DNA from 2 places in the Streptomyces sp. NPDC045956 genome. Region 2 is predicted to be linked to the other one. Evidence: riboswitches for the same ligand, from Rfam matches in the RefSeq annotation. Region 2 holds a riboswitch; the other holds the start of a gene.
What was found. A riboswitch is a leader RNA that binds a small molecule or an ion and turns the genes downstream of it on or off. The one in region 2 is predicted to bind thiamine pyrophosphate.
Positions count from the first base shown of each region.

Region 1: it holds a riboswitch for thiamine pyrophosphate, as region 2 does, so the genes downstream of both, AC07FV_RS29320 (thiamine ABC transporter substrate-binding protein) here and thiO (glycine oxidase ThiO) in region 2, are expected to answer to the same signal.

Region 1 is NZ_JBWKKZ010000013.1:50,824-62,087, forward strand. Features, by position in the region: gene AC07FV_RS29305 (maleylpyruvate isomerase family mycothiol-dependent enzyme) at 1-799, opposite strand, end outside; gene AC07FV_RS29310 (ABC transporter ATP-binding protein) at 824-1,843, opposite strand; gene AC07FV_RS29315 (ABC transporter permease) at 1,846-3,516, opposite strand; gene AC07FV_RS29320 (thiamine ABC transporter substrate-binding protein) at 3,492-4,577, opposite strand; TPP riboswitch at 4,657-4,762, opposite strand; gene rlmN (dual-specificity RNA methyltransferase RlmN) at 4,820-5,926, opposite strand; gene AC07FV_RS29330 (hypothetical protein) at 6,053-6,313, opposite strand; gene AC07FV_RS29335 (LamG domain-containing protein) at 6,350-7,171, shown strand; gene AC07FV_RS29340 (hypothetical protein) at 7,422-7,577, shown strand; gene AC07FV_RS29345 (phosphatidate cytidylyltransferase) at 8,095-9,312, opposite strand; gene frr (ribosome recycling factor) at 9,312-9,869, opposite strand; gene pyrH (UMP kinase) at 10,051-10,809, opposite strand; gene tsf (translation elongation factor Ts) at 11,016-11,264, opposite strand, start outside.
Region 2 is NZ_JBWKKZ010000001.1:925,495-936,758, forward strand. Features, by position in the region: gene AC07FV_RS04065 (class II 3-deoxy-7-phosphoheptulonate synthase) at 1-90, shown strand, start outside; gene AC07FV_RS04070 ((2Fe-2S)-binding protein) at 253-486, shown strand; gene bfr (bacterioferritin) at 512-1,015, opposite strand; gene AC07FV_RS04080 (sulfite oxidase-like oxidoreductase) at 1,198-1,845, shown strand; gene AC07FV_RS04085 (deoxyribonuclease IV) at 1,870-2,760, opposite strand; gene pknB (Stk1 family PASTA domain-containing Ser/Thr kinase) at 2,808-4,760, opposite strand; gene AC07FV_RS04095 (thiazole synthase) at 4,876-5,670, opposite strand; gene thiS (sulfur carrier protein ThiS) at 5,673-5,873, opposite strand; gene thiO (glycine oxidase ThiO) at 5,870-7,057, opposite strand; TPP riboswitch at 7,055-7,166, opposite strand; gene AC07FV_RS04110 (avidin-fold protein) at 7,219-7,569, shown strand; gene AC07FV_RS04115 (NAD(P)/FAD-dependent oxidoreductase) at 7,602-8,873, shown strand; gene AC07FV_RS04120 (Rv2175c family DNA-binding protein) at 8,975-9,340, shown strand; gene thiE (thiamine phosphate synthase) at 9,605-10,264, shown strand; gene metF (methylenetetrahydrofolate reductase [NAD(P)H]) at 10,449-11,264, shown strand, end outside.

The sequences.
Region 1 (11,264 bases), on a different contig from region 2:
AGCCGAACGTCGCCCTGGCCAGCCAGAGGTCCAGCAGGCCGCGGTCGCCGAGCACCTGGAGCCCGGGGGCGTCCGGCGGGAGCCTGCGGTAGAAGGCCAGCAGCACGTCCGTGAGCGGCCCGCGCAGTGCCACGGTCGCCTTCTCGTGGCCGCGGCGCCAGGTCACCCCCTCCTCACGCAGTTCGATGAGCCACTCGGCGTTCACGTCGTCGCCGGCATCGGTGGCGTGCAGGTGAATGCTCCGGCCCGGGACCCGCAGCTCCTTCGCCGGTCCGTCCGGGAACACCCGCTGCACGAACCGCACGATCTCCAGCCACTCGTCGATCGCGTCGGCGGCCACGTCGGCCGCGACCGCCTCGAGGGGCCGTCCCGCCGCGAGGGCCGCGTCGACCCCGTGGACGAGGAGTTCGTGCGTCGTACGGCGGGCCCAGAAGCCCGCGGTGTGGTCCCCGAACCACGACCACGCCCGCCCGTCCGGTCCGGCCTCGCGCAGCGCGTGCACGGCCTTCGCGCCGGACTCCGCCAGCCACTCGTCCAGTGCGGCGGCGTCCCCGCGCGTCGGCGGCCCTCCGGACCCGGGCGCCGAGTCGACCGGAACCTCCTCCTCGGCGCGGGTACGGACGATCAGCTCCACCCAGCACAGGGCGCGGCCGACATGCCGTACGAGGTCCTCCAGAGACCAGTCCGGGCAGGTCGGCACGGTGGCCGACAGGTCGGCACCGGACCCGACGACGGCCCGCAACCGCCGTATCCGTAGGGCGGTTTCGTCGCAGTAGCGCTCATGGGCGAGGAGTGTCATGCCCGCGACCCTACGGTCGGGCGATCATCCGAGCACGACGATTTCCGCCCCGTCGAACTCCACCCCGACCACGTCCCCCACCTCCGGCGCCGCCCGCAGCGCGCACGCGGCCTCCAGGCGCGGGGCGTTTTCGGGCTGGAGGTGGACGGCGACGTGGGTGCCCCGGAAGGTGCGGGCGGTGACCGTGCAGCGCAGGCCGGCGTCGGCGGACGCCAGGCGGACCCCGGAGGGTCGGACCAGCAGGTCCCGCACTCCCTGCGGGGCGTCCTCGGGAACCGGCACCTTGCCCCACGGCGTGTCGCCGCTCTGCCCGGTGACCGTCGCCTCCACCACGTTGTCGAAGCCGAGGAAGCGGGCCACGAACGCGTCGGCCGGCCGCTGCCACACCTCCAGCGGCGTCCCCGCCTGGGCGATCCGCCCGTCCCGCATCACCACCACCCGGTCGGCGAGCGCGAAGGCCTCGCCCTGGTCGTGCGTCACGGCGAGCACGGTGGTGCCCAGCCGGCCGAACAGCTCCCGCAGTTCGACGACGAGACGCTCCCGCAGCGAGCGGTCGAGCTGGCCGAGCGGCTCGTCCAGCATCAGCAGCCGGGGTCGGGGCGCCAGCGCGCGGGCCAGCGCCACCCGCTGCTGCTCACCGCCGGAGAGCGCGGCGACGGACCGGCGGGCGGCGTCCGGCAGCCCGACCAGCTCCAGCAACTCGCCCACCCTGGCGCGCTGTTCCTCGCGCGAGGCGCCGCGCATCCGGGGCCCGAAGGCGATGTTCCCCGCCACGTCCCGCTGCGGGAAGAGCTGGTGGTCCTGGAACATCAGCCCCACCTCCCGCCGGTGTGCGGGCACCGCGGCCTGGTCCCGCCCGTCGAGCACCACCCGGCCGGCGTCCAGCGGCTGGAGCCCGGCGACCGCGCGCAGCAGCGTCGACTTGCCGCTGCCGCTGGGCCCCAGCACACACACCACCTGGTGCTCGGCGACCGCCAGGTCGACGGAGTCGAGCACCGCCCGCCCACCGAAGCGGACGGTCGCGCCCTCAAGGCTCAAAGGCATCCCTAGAACTCCCCGCTCCGGTCGGTCCGCAGCCGCTCCAGCACCACCAGGGCCACGGCGCACACCAGCATCAGAATCGTCGAAAGGGCCATGGCCTGGCCGTAGTTCATGTCCCCGGGCCGTCCCAGCAGCCGGGCCACGGCGACCGGCAGCGTCGGGCTGTCCGGCCTCGCGATGAAGACGGTGGCCCCGAACTCCCCGAGCGACACCGCGAAGGCGAACCCGGCCGCGACCAGCAGGGCCCGGCGCACCATCGGCAGGTCCACCTCGCGCCACACCCGCCAGGGCGACGCCCCGAGCACGGACGCCGCCTCCCTCAGCCGTACGTCCACCGCCCGCAGCACCGGCAGCATCGTGCGCACGACGAAGGGGACGCCGACCAGTGCCTGCGCGAGCGGTACCAGGATCCAGGTCGACCGGAGGTCCAGCGGGGGTTCGTCCAGCGCGATCAGGAAGCCGAAGCCGACCGTCACGGCGGACACCCCGAGCGGCAGCATCAGCAGCGCGTCGAAACCGCGCACGAAACGTCCCGCGTCACGCCGGGTGAGCGCGGTGGCGGCCAGCGCGCCGATCACCACGGCGATGACGGTGGCGGCGAGGGCGTACCGGAGGGAGTTGCCGATCGCCTCGATCGGCGGGACGAGGAAGGCGCCGCCGTCCGCGTGGGTCAGCGCCCGGTAGTAGCCGAAGCCGGACGCGCCGAGCGAGCGCTGCACCAGTACCGCCAGCGGCAGCAGGACGAGTCCGGCGACGGTGAGCAGCACTCCGGCCAGCAGCGCCCACTGCCCGGCCCCGCGCGGGCGGTGCGCCGTCCGGGCGGCGTCCACCAGGCGCAGGGCCGTCTCCCGCCGCCGTACCGTCCAGGCGTGCACGGCGAGGACGGCGGCGACCGCAGCGAACTGGATCATGGTGAGTACGGCGGCCGTGGACAGGTCGAAGACCTGCGAGGTCTGCCGGTAGATCTCCACCTCCAGGGTGGAGAAGGTGGGCCCGCCGAGGATCTGGACGACGCCGAAGGAGGTGAAGGTGAACAGGAACACCATCAGCGCGGCGGCGGCCACGGCGGGCCCGAGCGCGGGCAGCGTGACCGTCCGCCAGGCGGTGAGGCGGGACGCGCCGAGCATCCGCGCGGCCTCCTCCTGCCGGGGGTCGAGCTGCGACCAGAGGCCGCCGACGGTGCGCACGACGACCGCGTAGTTGAAGAAGACGTGCGCGAGCAGGATCGCCCACACGGTGGTGTCCAGCCGCAGGCCCCACACCTCGTCGAGCAGGCCGCCGCGTCCGACCAGCGCCAGGAACGCCGTACCGACGACGACCGTCGGCAGGACGAACGGCACGGTCACCACGGCCCGCAGGAACTGCTTGCCGGGGAAGTCGAAACGGGCGAAGACGTACGCGCCGGGCAGGGCGATCACGAGGGTGAGCGCCGTGGAGGCCAGGGCCTGCCAGGTGGTGAACCACAGCACGTGCCGGACGTCGGACTGGGCCAGCACGTCCGCGATCCGCCCGAACTGCCAGGCTCCGTCGACCTTCAGCCCGCGCGCGACGATCGCGGCGACCGGGTAGGCGAAGAACACCGCGAAGAACGCGACGGGCACGGCCATCAGGCCGAGCCGCGTCACGCTCCCGCGCGCGGTGCTCCGGCGCTTCACTTCAGGACGAGCGAGGTCCACGACTTGACCCACTGGTCGCGGTGGTCGGCGATCTTCGCCGGGTCCATGGTCTGCGGGTCCTCGGCCTGCGGCCCGAACTTCCGGAACGCCTCGGGGATCCGCGCGCCCTCACGCACCGGGTAGACGAACATGTTCAACGGCATGTCGTCCTGGAACTCCTTGCTGATCAGGAAGTCGAGGAGCGCCTTGCCGCCCTCGGGGTTCGCTGCGTTCTCCAGCAGTCCCGCGTACTCGACCTGGCGGAAGCAGGTGCCCTGGGCCACGCCCGTCGGCGCGGTGGCCGGCTGCGGGTCGGCGTAGATGACCTCGGCGGGCGGGGAGGAGGCGTAGGAGACGACGAGCGGACGGTCGCCGCCGGCCTTCTTGCCGCCGGACGAACCGGAGAACTCCTCGTTGTACGCCTGCTCCCAGCTGTCGACGACCTTGACGCCGTTCGCCTTCAGCTTCTTCCAGTAGCCCTGCCAGCCCCCGTCCCCGTACTTCGCGGCGGTGCCCAGCAGGAAGCCGAGGCCGGGCGAGGAGCTGCCGGCGTTCTCGGTGACGAGCAGGTCCTTGTACCGGGGGTCGGCCAGGTCGTCGAGGGAGTCCGGCGGGGTCAGCCCGTGCTCGCGGAAGTACGCCTTGTCGTAGTTGACGCAGACGTCCCCGGTGTCGACGGGCGTGACCCGGTGCTTGTCCTGGTCGGCCCGGTACTCGGGGAGGACCAGGTCGGAGCCCTTCGCCTCGTACGGCTGGAAGATGCCGTTGTCGAGGGCGCGGGACAGCAGCGTGTTGTCGACACCGAAGAAGACGTCCCCCTGCGGGTTGTCCTTGGTGAGGATGGCCTTGTTGACGGCCTGTCCGGCGTCGCCGTCCTCCAGGACCCTGACCTTGTAGCCGGAACGCTTCTCGAAGGCGGCGATGACGTCCTTCGACGCGGCCCACGAGTCATGGCTGACCAGGGTCACGGTCTTGGGGTCGCCGGATCCCTGAGCGTCGTCCGACGACGATCCGCAGGCGGCCAGCGTGCCGACCATGCCGAGTCCGAGGGCCAGGACGCTGACCTTCTTGGTGATGCTCACTGAATTCCTCCTGGGTGACCAGGAGAAGACGCGGCCCCGCCCGGGACCCCTGGCGAGGGTCCCGGGCAGGGCGCAACAGCTCGAGTGGTGACCGATCTCCCTACCCAGAATGACCTGGGCCAGGTTCGGAGGGTCTGCGGCCGGTGCCGCACTCTCAGCGCTGTGGCGCTCCCCTGTCGGAATATGAAGATGTACTTGTACGGACCTGTGAAGACCTGCGCGTGATACTGACGCCGGTCAGGTTACCGCTCGCTCGCGGCGAGCTGACCACACGCCCCGTCGATCTCCTGGCCACGGGTGTCCCGGATCGTCACCGGCACACCGTGCGCCGCGATCGCCTCCACGAACGCCTTCTCGTCCTCGGGCCGCGAGGCGGTCCACTTCGAGCCGGGCGTCGGGTTGAGCGGGATGAGGTTGACGTGCACGGGCCTGCCCTTGAGCAGCCGCCCGAGCCGGTCACCGCGCCACGCCTGGTCGTTGATGTCGCGGATCAGCGCGTACTCGATCGACAGCCGGCGCCCCGACCGCTCCGCGTACTCGAACCCGGCGTCCAGCACCTCGCGCACCTTCCACCGCGTGTTGACCGGGACGAGGGTGTCGCGCAGCTCGTCGTCGGGCGCGTGCAGCGAGATGGCGAGGCGGCACTTGAAGCCCTCGTCGGCGAACCGGTGGATCGCCGGCACGAGGCCGACGGTGGAGACGGTGATGCCGCGCTGGGAGAGCCCCAGCCCGTCGGGCTCGGGGTCGGTGAGCCGGCGGATGGAACCGACGACGCGCTTGTAGTTGGCGAGGGGCTCGCCCATGCCCATGAACACGATGTTGCTCAGCCGGGCCGGCCCACCGGGGACCTCCCCGTCGCGCAGCGCCCGCATCCCGTCAACGATCTGGTGCACGATCTCGGCGGTGGACAGGTTCCGGTCCAGGCCGGCCTGCCCCGTGGCGCAGAACGGGCAGTTCATGCCGCAGCCCGCCTGGGAGCTGATGCACATGGTCACCCGGTCCGGGTAGCGCATCAGGACGGACTCGACGAGCGTCCCGTCGAACAGCTTCCACAGCGTCTTGCGGGTGGTGCCCTGGTCGGTCGACAGGTGCCGGACCACCGACATCAGCTCGGGCAGCAACGCCTCCCGCAGCCCCTGCCGCGAGCCGGCCGGGATGTCCGTCCACTGCTCGGGGTCGTGCGCGTACCGCGCGAAGTAGTGCTGCGAGAGCTGCTTCGCACGGAACGGCTTCTCGCCGATGGCGGCGACGGCCTCCTTGCGCTCGGCGGGCGTGAGATCGGCGAGGTGCCGCGGCGGCTTCTTGACTCCGCGCGGGGCGACGAATGTGAGTTCTCCGGGCTTAGGCATGACCTTCCCAGTGTCGCAGATCGAAACCGGGGGCCCAGGCCGGTGCGGGGTGGGGGTGGTCACCCGCAGGTGCCGGCTGTCAGCGCTGGTCGACCTCGGACGGCCCAGGGAGGGCCCAGGACTCGGTCAGCCGTCGCCGCGGGTGCCCAGGTGGCGGCGCCACGGCACGTCATTCCGGCTGCGCTGGAGCGACCGGAGCTGTTCCCCGTCCGGCCATGTGAAGGTGCGGTCGGGTTCGAGACGGGCGTCATCCCAGTGAACGGCGTGGATGCCGTTCTCGGCGTCGGCTGCGAAGAACACACGGACCAGCCCCCGAAACGGCAGGCCGATACGTGAGCCCGGCGACCGAAACTCCTTGCGCCCGAAGGAGCGGGGCTGGAGGATCACAGCGGCATTCTGACCGGGTTTTGACAAAGGGGGGTCATGCACGACAGATACCGCGCCATGGTTGTGGCGCTGAGCGCCGTCGCGCTCTCGTTCACGCTCGGCGCGTTCCCTGGCACCGCCTACGCAGCCGGCGAAGAACACGGCCCTCGGGCTGGAGAGACGCCGCTCAGTCGGGAGGGCTACTGGCCCTTGGAGGCGGCGCCCGGCGGAGTCGCTCCGAATGTGGAGCCCGAGGGCCTGCCTCTGATGTTGAACGGCGATGCCTGGATCTACCACAACGAGGACATCTTCGGGAATCCTGCCCTGGTTGATCAGGGCGACCTCCGGCTCGACGGTGACGGTGACTGGGCGGCGACGTCCGCGGCACCGGTCGGCGGAAACGGGAGCTTCACTCTCGGTGCTCGCGCCCGCCCGGCCGCGGCCGACGACAGGACGCAGACGGTTCTGTCACTTCCGGGCTCCGATGCCGACCGCATTGCGATCCGGTACCAGGCGGCGAACGGGAAGTGGGAAGTCGTGGTGTCCACCGAGGACGAGGCGAATGCTCCGCACGTCGTCATCACCGAGGAACAGGATCTGCCTGACGACAATCCCTACGGCGTGGGCGATCACTTGGCCGTCGTCTTCGACGCCCCTGCTCATGAACTCCGCCTTTACGTGAACGGGCAGCTGGCCAACACCTCCACTGCCGTGGACACGACCTCGTGGACGGCCTCGGGCGGCCTTCAGGTGGGCCGCTCGGCGCACCACGGTGAGTACTTCAGGGGCACCCTGGACGAGGTGCGCGCCTACTCCGGCGTCGCGAGCCCGACCACGATCCGCCAGATGGCCGCCCTGACGGGACTTCCCGACCTCTGAGCGCCAGGCGGGCCGGGCAGCTCCCCTCAGCGCTACCGGCCCGCGGTCCACATGGGTGCCGGGCGCGGACTTCCTCCGAGGGAGATCGTGGGCCTGGGCGAGGACGCCGTCGACTTCGCGAGTGGCACCCTTCGCGGGGTCCGGCAGGTGAAGCACTTCTGGACGCGCACCTCATGCCGTCGAGCAAGGTGCGTACGAGGAAGGCCATAGATCGACGGTTCCGGCCCGAACGGCCGGGCACGCGCAGGGAATGACTTCCTACTACGCGGCATCGGTTCACCTGGCCGAGCGCTGGGAGGGCCCCCCGTGGTTCAAGTGGGCCTTCCTCGGTGTGTGGGCGCTCTGCGGAGTGTTCGTCCTCTACAAGCTGCGCCAGAACGGCTGGAAGTTCCCTCGGCGGCGCTGAGAGGGCTCGGCTGCGCAGACGCGGTGTGACTGCGCGAGCCTGTCGGCCCAGAGACGGCCCCCGGCGGTCGTAGGCGGTTTCCCCAGGTCACCGGGCGGCCGGGGGTCGTACGGAGGATGGAGCGACCCGTACGGATCGCACGCGAAAGGTGTGCGGACCGACCGCGGTGCCCGTCCCCCGGCCGTGGGTCGGGGATGTATGAACAGACAGCCGATGGCGAGCATGTACGCCGACAGGATCCACTGCGCGGCGGAGACGGTGACGTCGAAAGTCGCGCAGGCGGAGGAGTCGCCGGAGCGGCGGGGGTCGGCGGGCGGCGGGCCGAGGACGAAGCGAACGGGGCGCACCGGGAGGGGCGGGGAGCCCGACTTCCTCCGGCGACGCCCCGGAACGCACCGCGCCCCTCCCGCGAGGGCGGCCCGGTCGTGCGGCCGCGGGTGCGGAAGGGGCGGGGAGGCGGCCGGTACGACCGGCAGCGGTGGACCCGCGTGTCGGGCGGCCGGGACGGCCCGGGGGGTCAGCCCGACCCGACGAAGATCACCAACAGGAGCCACACCACCGGCGCCGTCGGCAGCAGGGAGTCCAGACGGTCCATGATGCCGCCGTGGCCCGGCAGCAGCGTGCCCATGTCCTTGATGCCGAGGTCCCGCTTGATCATGGACTCGCCGAGGTCGCCCAGCGTGGCGCTGACGGCGACCGCGAGGCCGAGCAGCAGACCCTGCCACCAGGTGCCGTCGTCGATCAGGAACTGCATGCACAGCGCGCCCGCCACCATCGCGAAGCCCACCGCTCCGAGCAGGCCCTCGCGGGTCTTGCCGGGACTGATGCGCGGGGCGAGCTTGGTCCTGCCGAACCGCCAGCCCACCGCGTAGGCGCCGGTGTCGCTGACGACCGTCAGCACCAGGAAGACCAGCACGCGCCAGGCTCCGTCGTCCGCCATGAGCATCATCGTGACGAACGTGGCCAGGAAGGGCACGTAGAACGCCGCGAACAGGCCCGCCGTGACGTCTCTGAGGTAGCCCTCGGGCGGCTCGGTCATCCGCCACACGAGGACCGCGAGCGCCGTGAGCGCCATGGCGACCCACGCGCCCTCCGAGCCGCGCACGTACCCGGCGACCACCATCGCGGCGCCGCCGATCGCGAGCGGTACCAGGGGCGCCTTGATGCCCTTGCGCTCCTCCAGCCGCGTGGTCAGCTCCCACAGGCCCACGACGACGGCGATCGCGACCACACCGACGAAGACGGCCTTGACGACGAACAGCGACGCGATGATCACCGCGCCGAGCCCGACACCCACCCCTATCGCGGCACCCAGGTCACGCCCCGCGGTCTTCTTCGGCTGCGGCCGGTGCTGCGCCGGCTGCGGGGCGTCGGGCATGGGCTCCGGATTCTGCGGCACCGCCGCATACGGCTGCGCCGACGGGTTCTCGTCGCGGTGTGTGCTGTCGCCGTATGTGCTGTCGCGACGTGTGCTGTCGCGATGTGCGCTGTCGCGGTGTGCGTCGCGATACGGCTCATCGCGGGACAGGGGGCCGCTCGGCCGAGCGGCCCCCTGGTCACCGTCCTGGGCACCGCCGTGTTCGGGTACGTCGGGCACGATGGGCATGGGGCGAGTCTGCTGCGCGTAGTGCGCATCGTACGCGGGACCCGCCGGGGCAGCGCCCTGGACAGGTCCCTGGTCGGACGGCCCCCAGTACCCGGCTTGTGGCGGCGCTCCCCAGGAAGAGTCGTTCATCAGACCTCGAGCAGCTCCGCTTCCTTGTGCTTCAGGAGCTCGTCCACCTGGGCGACGTACTTGGCGGTGGTGTCGTCGAGTTCCTTCTCCGCGCGACGGCCCTCGTCCTCGCCGACCTCGCCGTCCTTGACCATCTTGTCGATGGTGTCCTTGGCCTTGCGGCGCACGGAGCGGATCGAGACCTTGGCGTCCTCGCCCTTGCTCTTGGCGACCTTGATGTAGTCGCGGCGGCGCTCCTCCGTCAGCTCGGGGAACACCACCCGGATGATGTTGCCGTCGTTGCTGGGGTTGACGCCCAGGTCGGAGTCGCGGATCGCCTGTTCGATGTTGCGCAGGGCGCTCTTGTCGAAGGGGGTCACCACGGCCATGCGCGGCTCGGGCACGGAGAACGAGGCCAGCTGGTTGATCGGCGTCGGCGCGCCGTAGTAGTCGGCCACGATCTTGTTGAACATCGCCGGGTGCGCACGGCCGGTGCGGATCGCGGCGAAGTCCTCCTTGGCGACCACGACGGCCTTCTCCATCTTCTCCTCGGCCTCGAGGAGGGTCTCTTCGATCACCACTTGCTCCTGCGTGTCTTGAGTAGGCCCGGACGCGGTTCCCTGTCGGGACGGCGGCCGGCTGCGTCGCGTTCTTCCTGCACGGTTCCCGACCGGTGGGACATTGTCCATCCCCCGGCCCGGTCCCGTCCCGTCCGTCCCCCGGACAGGTGGCGTCCGCGGACGGGGGGTGGTCTTCGGGTCAGTCCCGGCTGCCTTGGTCACCCACAAGCGTGCCGATCTTCTCACCCTTGACGGCGCGGGCGATATTGCCCTCCTTCAGGAGCTCGAAGACCACGATCGGGAGGCTGTTGTCACGGCAGAGCGTGACGGCCGTGGCGTCGGCGACCTTCAGGTCCCGGGTGATGACGTCGCCGTAGCCGAGCGCGTCGAACTTCACGGCGTCCGGGTTGGTCTTGGGGTCGGAGTCGTAGACCCCGTCCACGCCGTTCTTGCCCATGAGGAGGGCCTCGGCGTCGATCTCGAGGGCGCGCTGGGCGGCCGTGGTGTCGGTGGAGAAGTAGGGCATGCCCATACCGGCGCCGAAGATGACCACGCGGCCCTTCTCCAGGTGGCGCACGGCGCGCAGCGGGATGTAGGGCTCGGCGACCTGGCCCATGGTGATGGCGGTCTGCACGCGGCAGTCGACGCCCTCCTTCTCCAGGAAGTCCTGGAGGGCCAGGCAGTTCATCACGGTGCCGAGCATGCCCATGTAGTCGGAGCGGGCGCGGTCCATGCCGCGCACCTGCAGCTCGGCGCCACGGAAGAAGTTGCCGCCGCCGATGACGATCGCGATCTCGGCGCCGTCCCGGACGACGGCCGCGATCTCGCGGGCGATGGCGTGCACCACGTCGGGGTCGACGCCCAGGCCCCCACCGCCGGAGAACGCCTCTCCGGACAGCTTCAGCATGAAGCGGCCGCGTACTTTGCCGTCGTCGCTCTTCTCGGCCTTGGTGGTCATGGAGATCTCGCCTCTTTTACGTGGGTCACACACACGAAGGAGGCCACTGCCGGTGGGGGCGTGATTCGCATCCCGTACGCGGCAATGGCCTCCTCGTCAGATCTGCTGTCGTCCGCCGCCACGCGCGCGTGCGCCAGGGCATGCGCGAACGGCGCCGACGACTGCTGTCGACCCTACCGGGGTCGAGCGTCCGTCGCGGTACGGACTCAGATGCCGACCTTGATGCGCGAGAAGCGCTTCAGGGTGACACCGGCCTCGTCCAGCACCTTCTGGACCGACTTCTTGTTGTCCAGGGCGTAGGGCTGGCCGAGCAGGGTGGCGTCCTTGAAGAAGCCGTTGAGGCGACCCTCGACGATCTTCGGCAGGGCGGCCTCGGGCTTGCCCTCGGCGCGGGTGGTCTCCTCGGCGACGCGGCGCTCGGACTCGACGACCTCGGCCGGCACGTCCTCCTTGGA
Region 2 (11,264 bases):
CGCTACGAGACCGCCTGCGACCCGCGTCTGAACCGCAGCCAGTCGCTCGACCTGGCCTTCCTGGTGGCGGAGATGTACCGGGACCAGTGACGGTCCGCCCCTCGCGGGGGCTGGTGAATGGGGCGCGGGTCACACACGATCCGCGCCCCTCCACTTTTTTCGATCTTGCGTGATGGGTAAGGTTAGGTTTGCCTCACCGATCAGCGGGCCTTCCGGTCCTCGGTACGGCACGACCTTGTACCCGCTCGGGAGGTGAACCGCGTGTTCGTCTGCAGCTGCTTCGGAGTCACCGAGGAACAGGTGAAGGGCCACGCGGAGGCCGGGGCCTGCACGCCCCGGCAGATCGCCTCCGCCTGCAAGGCGGGCACCGACTGCGGCGGCTGCGTGCGCCGCATCCAGGCACTCCTCGGCCGCGGCGCCTGCCCCCGCCGGGAGCTGGCCGACCAGGGCGGACCGGTCCTCGCGGAGCTTCCCGAAGCCGCCTAGGGCGCGCCCCGGGTGTCCTCGGCCCTCAGAGCGAGCCCGGTCCCGACGGGTCCGGCTGGACCTGCTCGATGACCGTCGACAGGTAGAGCGACTCGCCCAGCTTCTCGATCAGGTCCAGCTGGGTCTCCAGGTAGTCGATGTGGTGCTCCTCGTCGGCGAGGATGGCCTCGAAGACGTTGGCCGACGTGATGTCGTTCTTGGCCCGCATCACCTCGACGCCCCGGCGCAGCCGGTCGATGGCCTCGATCTCGATCTCCCGGTCGGCCTGGAACATCTCGGTGACCGTCTGGCCGACCCGGACGTGGAACAGCCGCTGGTAGTTCGGCAGGCCGTCCAGGAGCAGGATGCGGTCGGTGAGCACCTCGGCGTGGCGCATCTCGTCGAAGGACTCCGCGCGCGTGTACTTCGCGAGCTTGGTCCAGCCCTTGTGGTCCTGCAGCTTCGCGTGCAGGAAGTACTGGTTGATCGCCGTCAGCTCGGCGGTCAGCTGCTCATTGAGGAACTCGATGACCTCGGGGTCGCCCTGCATCGCTTGACGCTCCTTCGAACGGGAACTGGCCTGTTGCGCCGCATGATTGCACCGGTGCAGAAGATCGTCCAGTAAGTCTCGACTTAGTAAGTAAGTACAGGCTTAGTCCATATCGCGTTACTTTGCCCGAATGTAAGAGGGGTGGGTCAGGGGCATCGGTCCGGGTCTGTCAGGATGGAGGCATGGGTCAGCCGGTGGGAAACGAATCGGGAGAAGGCGGTTCGCAAGGAGCGCAGCGGTTCGAGCTCCCGCCGGGACAGCGGCTCCAGCGGGGCTGGCCGGTCACCCACTACGGTCCGGTGCCCAAGTTCCGCCCCGAACGCTGGGAGTTCCGGGTCTTCGGCGCCACCGCCGACGGCGACAAGCGCGGCTGGACCCACGAGGAGTTCACCGCCCTGCCGTACACCACGGTCGTCGCCGACCTGCACTGCGTCACGAAGTTCAGCATGCTCGGCGCCGAGTGGGGCGGTGTCCCGGCCGCCACCATCCTGGACCTCGCCCCGCCCGCGCCCGCCGTCACCCACGTGATGGTGTGGGCGGAGTACGGGTTCAGCTCCAACCTCCGCCTGTCCGACTTCGCCGCCGAGGGCACCCTCTTCGCCACCCACAAGGACGGCGAGCTGCTCACCGCCGAGCACGGCTTCCCGCTGCGGCTGGTCGTCCCGCACCTGTACGCCTGGAAGGGCCCGAAGTGGGTCCGGGGCATCGAGTACATGACCGCCGACCGCCGCGGTTTCTGGGAGGAGCGGGGCTACCACAACATCGGCGACCCGTGGCGCGAGCAGCGCTACTCCTACCAGGAGGAACCCGGGGACGGCCCCGACCTCTGACCGTTCGGCGGTTCCCCGCGCCGGTCAGCCGTCGCGCAGCTTCTTCAGCCGCTCCACGTCCGCCGCGTGGCCCTCCTTGCCGCCCGGCGTCTCGATGACCAGCGGCACCCCCTCGGTCGCGGGGTGGGTCATCAGCGCCCGGAACGGGTCCTCGCCGATGTGGCCGGCGCCGATGTTCTCGTGCCGGTCCTTGTGGGCGCCGGCCACGTCCTTGGAGTCGTTGGCGTGGATCAGCCTCAGCCGGCCCTCACCGACCGCGTCCACCAGCAGGTCCAGGGTCTGGTGCATGCCCGCCGGGCCGGTCAGGTCGTGCCCGGCCGCGAAGACGTGACAGGTGTCCAGGCACACGCCGAGCTTCGGGTGGGCGTCCAGCGCCTCGAAGTAGGGCCCGAAGTCCCAGGTCCGTGAGCACAGGGAGGCGCCCTGGCCGGCGGTCGACTCCAGCAGCAGGTACGGGTCGTCGTCGTGGGTCAGCTCGTCGAGCAGCGGCAGCAGGTGCTCCCGCACCTGCTTCAGCGCCACCGACCGGTCCCGGCCGCCGGTGGCGCTGCCGGTGTGCACGACCACGCCGAGCGCGCCGATCGCCCGCCCCCGCCGCAGCGAGTGGCGCAGCGAGTCCACGGACCGCTCCACCGTCGCCTCGGTGTGCGAACCGAAGTTGATCAGGTACGGCGCGTGCACGTACGCGGGGATCGACTCCGCCGCGCAGGCCTCCCGGAACGCCTCGTCCTGCCGGGGGTTGCCCGCCGGTGTGGCCCAGCCGCGCGGGTTGGCGACGAAGACCTGCACGGCCTCGGCCTTCAGCTCACGGGCGTAGGACAGGCCCACGGAGTGCAGGCCCCCGGCCACCGGGACGTGACCGCCGACGGGGTTGCGGACGGGCGCGGGGGAGAGAGCCGACTGTTGACTGTTCACCCATTCAGGGTGTCATGACCGGTCGCCGCTCCGGGCCGTGAGAGCCGTCACCTGATGGTGATCTTGATGGTGGAGCCCTTGGGGGCCGTGTCCCCGCCGTCCACGGACTGGTCCTTCACGGTGTCGCCGAACAGCCCGAGCAGACCCCGGTCCTCGTCCACCTCGAAGCCGGCGTCCCCGAGCTTCCGCTTGGCGTCGTCCACGCTGTCCCCGACCACGTCCGGCACCTCGATCATCTCGGGTCCCTTGGACACCGTGAGCGTCACCGTGTCGCCCTCGGCCGCCCGGCTGCCCGGGTCCGGCGTCTGCCGGGCGACCTGGCCCCGGTCGTACTCGGAGTGCACCTGCGCGGAGGCGACCTTCACCTTCAGACCGGCCTCGGTCAGCTCCGCCTTCGCGTCGGCCAGGTCGTCACCGGTGACGTCCGGGAGGTCGATGGGGCTGCCCTTGCTGACGACCAGGGCGACCGCCGAGCCGGCCCGCACGGTGGTGCCGGTGGCGGGCTCGGTGGAGACCACGAAGCCCTTGGGGGTGTCCTCGCTGAACTCCCGGGTCACCATGCCCGGCTCCAGCCCCTCGTCCTTCAGCAGGGTCCGCGCGCGGTCCAGCCGGTAGCCCGCGACGTCCGGCAGCTTCACGGTGTCGGGGCCGTCGGAGACCGTGAACGACACGGAGTCGTTCTTGCGGATACGGGCGCCCGCGCCGGGGTCCGTGCTGATGACCTTCCCGCGCTCCACCGTGTCGCTGTAGGCGTGCCGGACCTTGCCGACGTCCAGGCCGGAGTCCTCCAGCCGGTCCCGGGCCTCGGCCTCGCTCTTGGACAGCACCGCCGGCACCTTGGTGAACTGACCGGAGTTGATGTACCAGACGCCCGTGCCGACCCCGAGGACCAGCAGGACGGCGACGACGATCGCGAGCGGGCCGCGCCGCAGCTCCGGACGCCGGCGCCGGGGCGGCGGCGGGGGAGCGGCCAGCCGGCTGGTGCGGTCGATGCCGTCCGCGGGGAACGCGTGGGCCCGGCCGCCGCCCCCGTCCTCGTCGACGGGCAGCGGGCGCATCGGGGAGGTCAGCGCGCGCGGGATCACGCTCGTGCGGTCCTCGGCGTTGTCGTGCTCGCCGCCGATCGCCTGCGGCGGCACCGCGTCCAGCTGCTCCGTGCTCAGCGCCGCGCGCGCGAGGCGCGCCTGCGCGAGCAGCGTCACGGCGTCGTGCGGACGGATCTCGGGGTTGCGGGCGGTGGCCGTCGCGACCAGCTCGTCCAGCTCGTACGCCATCTCCGGGACGGCGGCCGACGGCGGCGGGACGTCCTCGTGGAGGTGCTTGTAGAGGATCTGGGCCGGGGAGTCGCCCTCGTGGGGCTTGCCGCCGGTCAGCATCTCGTACAGGACGACACCGCAGGCGTACACGTCGACCCTCGGGTCGGCGGTGCCCTGCTCGATCTGCTCCGGCGCGAGGTAGGAGACGGTGCCGAGGACGGACCCGGTGGTGTGCGTCACCGTGTCCACGGCCCGGACCAGCCCGAAGTCGGCGACCTTGACCCGGCCGTCGTCCCCTATGAGCACGTTCTCCGGCTTCATGTCGCGGTGCACGAACCCGGCCCGGTGCGCGGCGCCCAGCGCGGCCAGTACCGGCTCCAGGATGTCCAGCGCGGCCCGCGGCCGGAGCGCCCCGCGCTCGCGCAGCACGTCGCGCAGGGTGCAGCCGGCGATGTACTCCATCGCCAGGTAGACGTACGCCCCCTCGGCGCCCTGGTCGAAGACCTGCACCACGTTGGGGTGGTCGAGCCGGGCGACGGACTTCGCCTCCCGGATGAAGCGCTCCACGAAGGTGACGTCGGTCGCGAGCGTCGGGTGCATCACCTTCAGCGCGAGCACGCGGTCCAGGCGGGTGTCCACGGCCCGGTAGACCGTGGCCATCCCGCCGACCGCGATCCGCGCCTCGACGCGGTACCGGCCGTCGAGCAGCTGCCCGACGAGGGGGTCCTGAAGGGTCGTGTCCACGCAGGTGAGTGTACGAGCCACCACGGACACCCCGTGCTGCCGTCGGCGATCGGGGGCGGTACTGCAGCGCACCTGTGACGTACTGCACCGGAGCGGCGGGCCCGGTTGCCGGTGCTCAGAAAGCGGGCCGCTCCGGGTCCAGCGCCGCCCTGCCCTCGGACGGGGAGGACGCCTCGGCGAAACGCCGACGCGGGATCCGTCCCGCCCGCCGGGCCAGCCGCCCCGCCTCGACCGCGGCCCGCATCGCGCCGGCCATCAGCACCGGCTCCTGCGCGCGCGTGACCGCCGACGCGAGCATCACCCCCGCGCACCCCAGCTCCATCGCGAGCGCCACGTCGGACGCCGTACCGGCCCCCGCGTCCAGGATCACCGGCACGCGCGCGTGCTCCACGATCAGCTCGAAGTTGTGCGGGTTGCGGATACCGAGCCCGGACCCGATCGGCGAGCCCAGCGGCATGATCGCCGCACAGCCGACGTCCTCCAGCTTCCGCGCGAGGACCGGGTCGTCGTTCGTGTACGGCAGCACCGTGAACCCGTCGTCGACCAGTGTCTCCGCCGCGTCCAGCAGCTCGATCGGGTCCGGCAGCAGGGTGCGCTCGTCGGCGATGACCTCCAGTTTGACCAGGTCCGTGCCGAGCGCCTCGCGTGCCAGGCGGGCCGTGAGGACGGCCTCCCCGGCGGTGAAGCAGCCGGCCGTGTTCGGCAGCACCCGGATACCGAGCCGCTCCAGCACGGACAGCACGGACCCGTGCACCGAGGCGTCCACCCGCCGCATCGCGACGGTCGTCAGCTCCGTGCCGGAGGCCAGGAGGGCGCGCTCCAGCACATCGAGGCTGGGGGCCCCGCCCGTGCCCATGATCAGGCGGGACGCGTAGGACGTACCGCCGAGGACGAAGGGGTCGTCGGCCATGGTCAGCCTCCTTGGACAGCGGTGAGGACCTCGACGCGGTCGCCGTCGGCCAGGGCGGTGGCGGACCACCGCGCGCGCGGGACGACGGTCTCGTTCAGGGCGGCGGCGACTCCGGACGGCGCCGCGGTGAGCGTGCCCACCAGGGCGTCCAGGGCCGTTCCGGGAGCCACCTCGCGCGGCTCGCCGTTGACGGAGATGTTCATGCGGACTGCTCCGAGAGTGCGGGAGCGGCGCTGAAACGCCGCGGGGTGAAGGGGCGGGCCTCGGGCGGCAGCTCCCCGGTGGTCAGGACGTGCGCCATGGCGTCGCCGGTCACCGGGGTGAGCAGGACGCCGTTGCGGTAGTGCCCGGTGGCCAGCAGCAGCCCCTCCAGGCCGGTCGGACCCAGCAGCGGGGCGTTGTCCGGGGAGCCCGGGCGCAGGCCCGCGCGGGTCTCCGTCAGGGGCAGCTCGGTGATGCCGGGGACCAGCTCGTGGGCGTCGCGCAGCAGCTCGTAGACGCCGCCCGCGGTCACCGTCGTGTCCCAGCCCAGCTCCTCGCTGGTGGCGCCGACGACCAGCTCGCCGCTCTCCCGGGGCACCAGGTAGAGCGGGTTGCCGCGCACCACGGCCCGGACCGTCCGGTTCAGCAGGGGCCCGTGCGCCGCCGGCATCGCCAGCCGCAGCACCTGCCCCTTCACCGGCCGCACCGGCGGCAGCACGTCGTCCGGGACCCCGGCGAGCCGTCCGCTCAGGCTGCCCCCGGCCAGCACCATCTGCCCGGCCTCCAGGACCCTCCCGTCGGCCGTGACCACCCCCGTGGCCCGCTCCCCGCGGCCGACGGCGAGCCGCTCCGCCCACACCCGGTGGAACACCACGCCCGCGCCCTCGCAGGCGGCCAGGAGCGCGGCGGCCAGCCGCCGGGGGTCGATCTGGTGGTCGCCGTCCACCCGGAGCCCGCCGCGCACGCCCGGCGCGAGCATCGGTTCCAGACGGCGGCACTCGCGCCCCGACAGCCACTCGGCCTCCAGCCCCGACCGCTGCTGGAGCGCGTGCAGTTCCCGCAGGTGGGCGCGGTCGTCGGCGTCCAGCGCGACGGCGAGGGTGCCGCAGCGGCGGTAGCCGAGGTCGTGGCCCGTGAGGTCGGCCAGCTCCGCCGCGAACTCGGGGTAGCGGCGGGCCGAGGCGAGGTTCAGGGCGAGCAGCGTCTGCTCGCCGTAGTGCAGTTCCGTGACGGCGGCCAGCATCCCGGCCGCCACCTGGGCGGCCCCGCCGCCCGGCTCCGGGTCGACGAGGACCGTGGCGAGCCCCCGCTGCGCGGCCCGCCAGGCCGTGACCAGGCCGATGATCCCGCCGCCGACGACCAGGACGTCGGATGCGCGGGACGACGTGTGTGACGGAGACGACATGGGCGTCCAGCCCCTCCCTTCGCCGGCATGACCCGGATCAGGTTCGTACGGTCGGAGGCCGCCAGCCTCCCTCTCAGCCCGGTGCGTCCGGGCTCCCGCGAGTGCTTTACGTTGGCCACCCTAGCCCGCTGCCCAGCACACGTGTAAGGGAGCCCATGCCCATGGCGCGTTCACTCGACGGTCTCGTCCTCGCCCCGGTCGCCGACCAGGCACCCGGCCAGGTGGGCACGCGCACCCGGTTCGGCTACCACGAGCGGGACGGCGCCGTGTGGGCCGAGTACGAGGGCGGCGACGTGGTCCTCGGCCGCCTGGTGGGCACCCGGGAGGGCGACCGGCTCGACTTCCGGTACGTGCAGCTCGGGACCGACGGCGGCACGTCCTCGGGCCACTGCGTCTCGACCGTCGTCGAGCTGCCGGACGGTCGGGTGCGCCTGGAGGAGACCTGGGAGTGGGAGTCGCGGCCGGGCAGTGGGACGAGCGTTGTGGAACAGGTCACTCCGTACGAGCACTGACTGACAGAACGTCAGGTGTCTAAGGTGATCAGGTGAGCGAGCAGACGCAGGAGCAGACCCGGGAACGGGCGGCGGACGCGGAGCGCCGTGTGGTCGTCGTGGGCGCGGGCATGGCGGGCGTGCAGACCGCCGTCGCCCTGCGGGAGCAGGGGTTCACCGGCACCGTGACGCTGATCGGCGCCGAGCCGCACCAGCCGTACGACCGGCCCCCGCTGTCCAAGGCCGTCCTGCTCGGCACCGCCGAGGGCTCCGCCTTCGACGTCGACTTCGAGGCACTCGACATCACCCTGCGGCTCGGCTGCGAGGCCCTGGGCGTCCGTCCCGGCGCCCACCTCCTGGACACCTCCGCCGGACCCGTGCCCTACGACGCCCTGGTCCTCGCGACCGGCGCCGAACCGGTCCGGCTCCCCGGCGCCGAGGGCGTGCCCGGCGTGCACCTGCTGCGCACCCTGGACGACGCCGAACGGCTGCGCCCGGTGCTGGCCCGGCAGCACGACATCGTGGTCGTCGGCGCCGGCTGGATCGGCGCGGAGTTCGCCACCGCCGCGCGGGAGGCGGGCTGCGCGGTGACCGTCGTGGAGGCCGCCGACCGGCCCCTCGCCGGAGCGCTGCCCGCCGAGGTCGCCGGGCCGATGGCCGCCTGGTACGCCGAGGCCGGCGCCGTACTGCGCACGCACGCGCGCGTGGAGCGCGTCGAGCCCGCCGCGGACGGCGGGCCGGGGCACGTGGTCCTCGACGACGGCTCCCGGCTGCCCGCCGGCGCGGTCGTCGTCGGCATCGGCGCCCGGCCCGCCACCGCGTGGCTCGCCGGCTCCGGGATCGACCTCGGCGAGCACGGCGACGTGCCGGCCGACGACCGCCTGCGCACCTCCGCCCCGGACGTCTACGCGGTCGGCGACTGCGCGTCCTTCCCCTCCGCCCGCTACGGGGAGCGGCTGCTGGTGCACCACTGGGACAACGCCCTCCAGGGCCCGCGCACGGTCGCCGCCGCCATCGTCGGCGCCCCCGCGGACGAGGCCCCCGAGGCCTACGACCCGGTGCCGTACTTCTGGTCCGAGCAGTTCGGCCGCTTCGTCCAGTACGCCGGCCACCACACGGCCGCCGACGCCACCCTCTGGCGCGGTGACCCCGCGGGGCCCGCCTGGTCGGTCTGCTGGCTGCGCGAGGACCGCCTGGTCGCCCTGCTGGCGGTCGGCCGCCCCCGGGACCTGGCGCAGGGCAGACGCCTGATCCAGGCGGGCACGAGGATGGACCCGCGGCTGCTGACCGACCCGGCGAGACCCCTCAAGGCGGCGACGGCGTAGCCCTTCCGCGGCCTTCCGCCCGTCCTTCCGCCCCCGGCCCGGGTGCCGTGACGGACGGGTCCGGTTTCCCACTGTCAGTGCCGGATGGCAGGCTTGTGGACGTGACCGAGATTGACGCAAAGACCGACGCGCTCGTGCCTGCCTGGCTCACCGTCCCCGACATCGCCGAGATGCTCGGCGTCGAGGTGACCCGCGTACGCCAGCTGATCAAGGAAGGCCAGCTCATCGCCGTCCGCCGCGGCGAGAACCGCGCGCTGCACATCCCGGCGGCCTTCATCGACGAGGACAAGGTCGTCAAGGGCCTGGTCGGGACCCTGACGCTGCTGCGGGACGACGGCTTCACGGCCGAGGAGATGCTGGAGTGGCTCTTCACGCCGGACCCGTCCCTGCCCGGCACCCCCGCCCAGGCGCTGAGCGAGAATCGCGGCACGGAGGTGAAGCGCCGCGCCCAGGCGCTCGCCGTCTGACCTGACCCGTCCTCGCGCCCGGCACCCGGGTGCGGTACGGTCCGGCCCGCCGCCCCGACCCAGGGGCGGCGGCGCCGCATTCCGCGTGCCCGCGGCCCTCGCAGGGGGCCCTCGGTGCCGAGCCGTACCGGCCCCGGGCCGCCGGCCGTATCCATCCGAGGGGCCGGGCGGGGTGACGAGACACCCGCACCGTGGCCGCCGAGGCCCGTCCACCGAGGCCGTGCGCCCCTCGCGGGCCCACGCCACCGACCTGGGGGAACCCGCATGCCCGCATCAGACGCCAGCACCGCCCGCGCCCGGCTCGCCGACGCCCGGCTCTACCTCTGCACGGACGCCCGTCGCGACCAGGGAGACCTGCCCGAGTTCCTGGACGCGGTGCTGGCCGGCGGCGTCGACATCGTGCAGCTGCGCGACAAGGGCATGGAGGCGGCCGAGGAACTGGAGCACCTGGAGGTCTTCGCCGACGCCTGCGCCCGCCACGGCAAGCTCCTCGCGGTCAACGACCGGGCGGACGTCGCGCACGCCGCCCGCGCCGACGTGCTCCACCTCGGCCAGGGCGACCTTCCGGTGCCCGCCGCCCGCGCGATCCTCGGCGACGACGTCCTCGTCGGCCGTTCCACCCACGCCGACTCCGAGGCCGCCGCCGCCGCCGTCCAGGACGGCGTGGACTACTTCTGCACCGGCCCGTGCTGGCCGACCCCCACCAAGCCCGGCCGGCACGCGCCCGGCCTCGACCTGGTGCGGTACACGGCGTCCCTGGGCACCGACCGCCCCTGGTTCGCCATCGGAGGCATCGACCTCGGCAATCTCGACGAGGTCCTGGAGGCCGGTGCCCGGCGCGTCGTCGTGGTCCGCGCGATCACGGCCGCCGACGACCCGGGCGCGGCGGCGGCCGACTTCGCGAAGCGGCTCCGTCAGGCGTAGCAAGACGACGTGCCGCGTCAGGCGTAGCGAGACGGCTGCGTCGGACGGAGCGAAGCGGCTGCGTCAGACGCCGTGCGGCGGATGCCGGAGGCATGTGTCCCAAAGGGTGGACAACAAATCGACAATGCGGACAAATCTCCCGCATCCGGTTGGGTGACCGCCGCCCCCTGACTAACCTGCCCGTATGGCCCTCGGAACCGCATCCACCAGGACTGATCGCGCACGCACCGTGCGCGACATCCTGGCCACCGGCAAGACGACCTGCTCGTTCGAGTTCTCGGCACCGAAGACGCCCAAGGGCGAGAAGAACCTGTGGAGCGCGCTGCGGCGGGTGGAAGCGGTCGCCCCGGACTTCGTCTCCGTGACCTACGGCGCCGGCGGTTCCACGCGCGCCGGCACGGTCAAGGAGACCCAGCAGATCGTCGCCGACACGACGCTGACCCCCGTCGCCCACCTCACCGCGGTCGACCACTCCATCGCCGAGCTGCGCAACATCATCGGCCAGTACGCCGACGCCGGCATCCGCAACATGCTGGCCGTGCGCGGCGACCCCCCCGGGGACCCCATGGCCGACTGGATCGCGCACCCCGAGGGCCTGACCTACGCCGCCGAACTCGTCGAACTCATCAAGGAGTCGGGCGACTTCTGCGTCGGCGTCGCCGCCTTCCCGGAGATGCACCCGCGGTCCGCGGACTGGGACACGGACGTCGCCCGCTTCGTCGACAAGTGCCGGGCCGGCGCCGACTACGCGATCACGCAGATGTTCTTCCAGCCCGAGTCCTACCTGCGCCTGCGCGACCGGGTCACCGCGGCCGGCTGCGAGACCCCGGTGATCCCCGAGGTGATGCCGGTGACCAGTGTGAAGATGCTGGAGAGGTTGCCGAAGCTCAGCAACGCCTCGTTCCCGGCCGAGCTGGAAGAGCGGATCCTCACAGCCAAGGACGATCCGGCCGCTGTACGCTCCATCGGTATCGAGTTCGCCACGGAGTTCTGCGCGCGG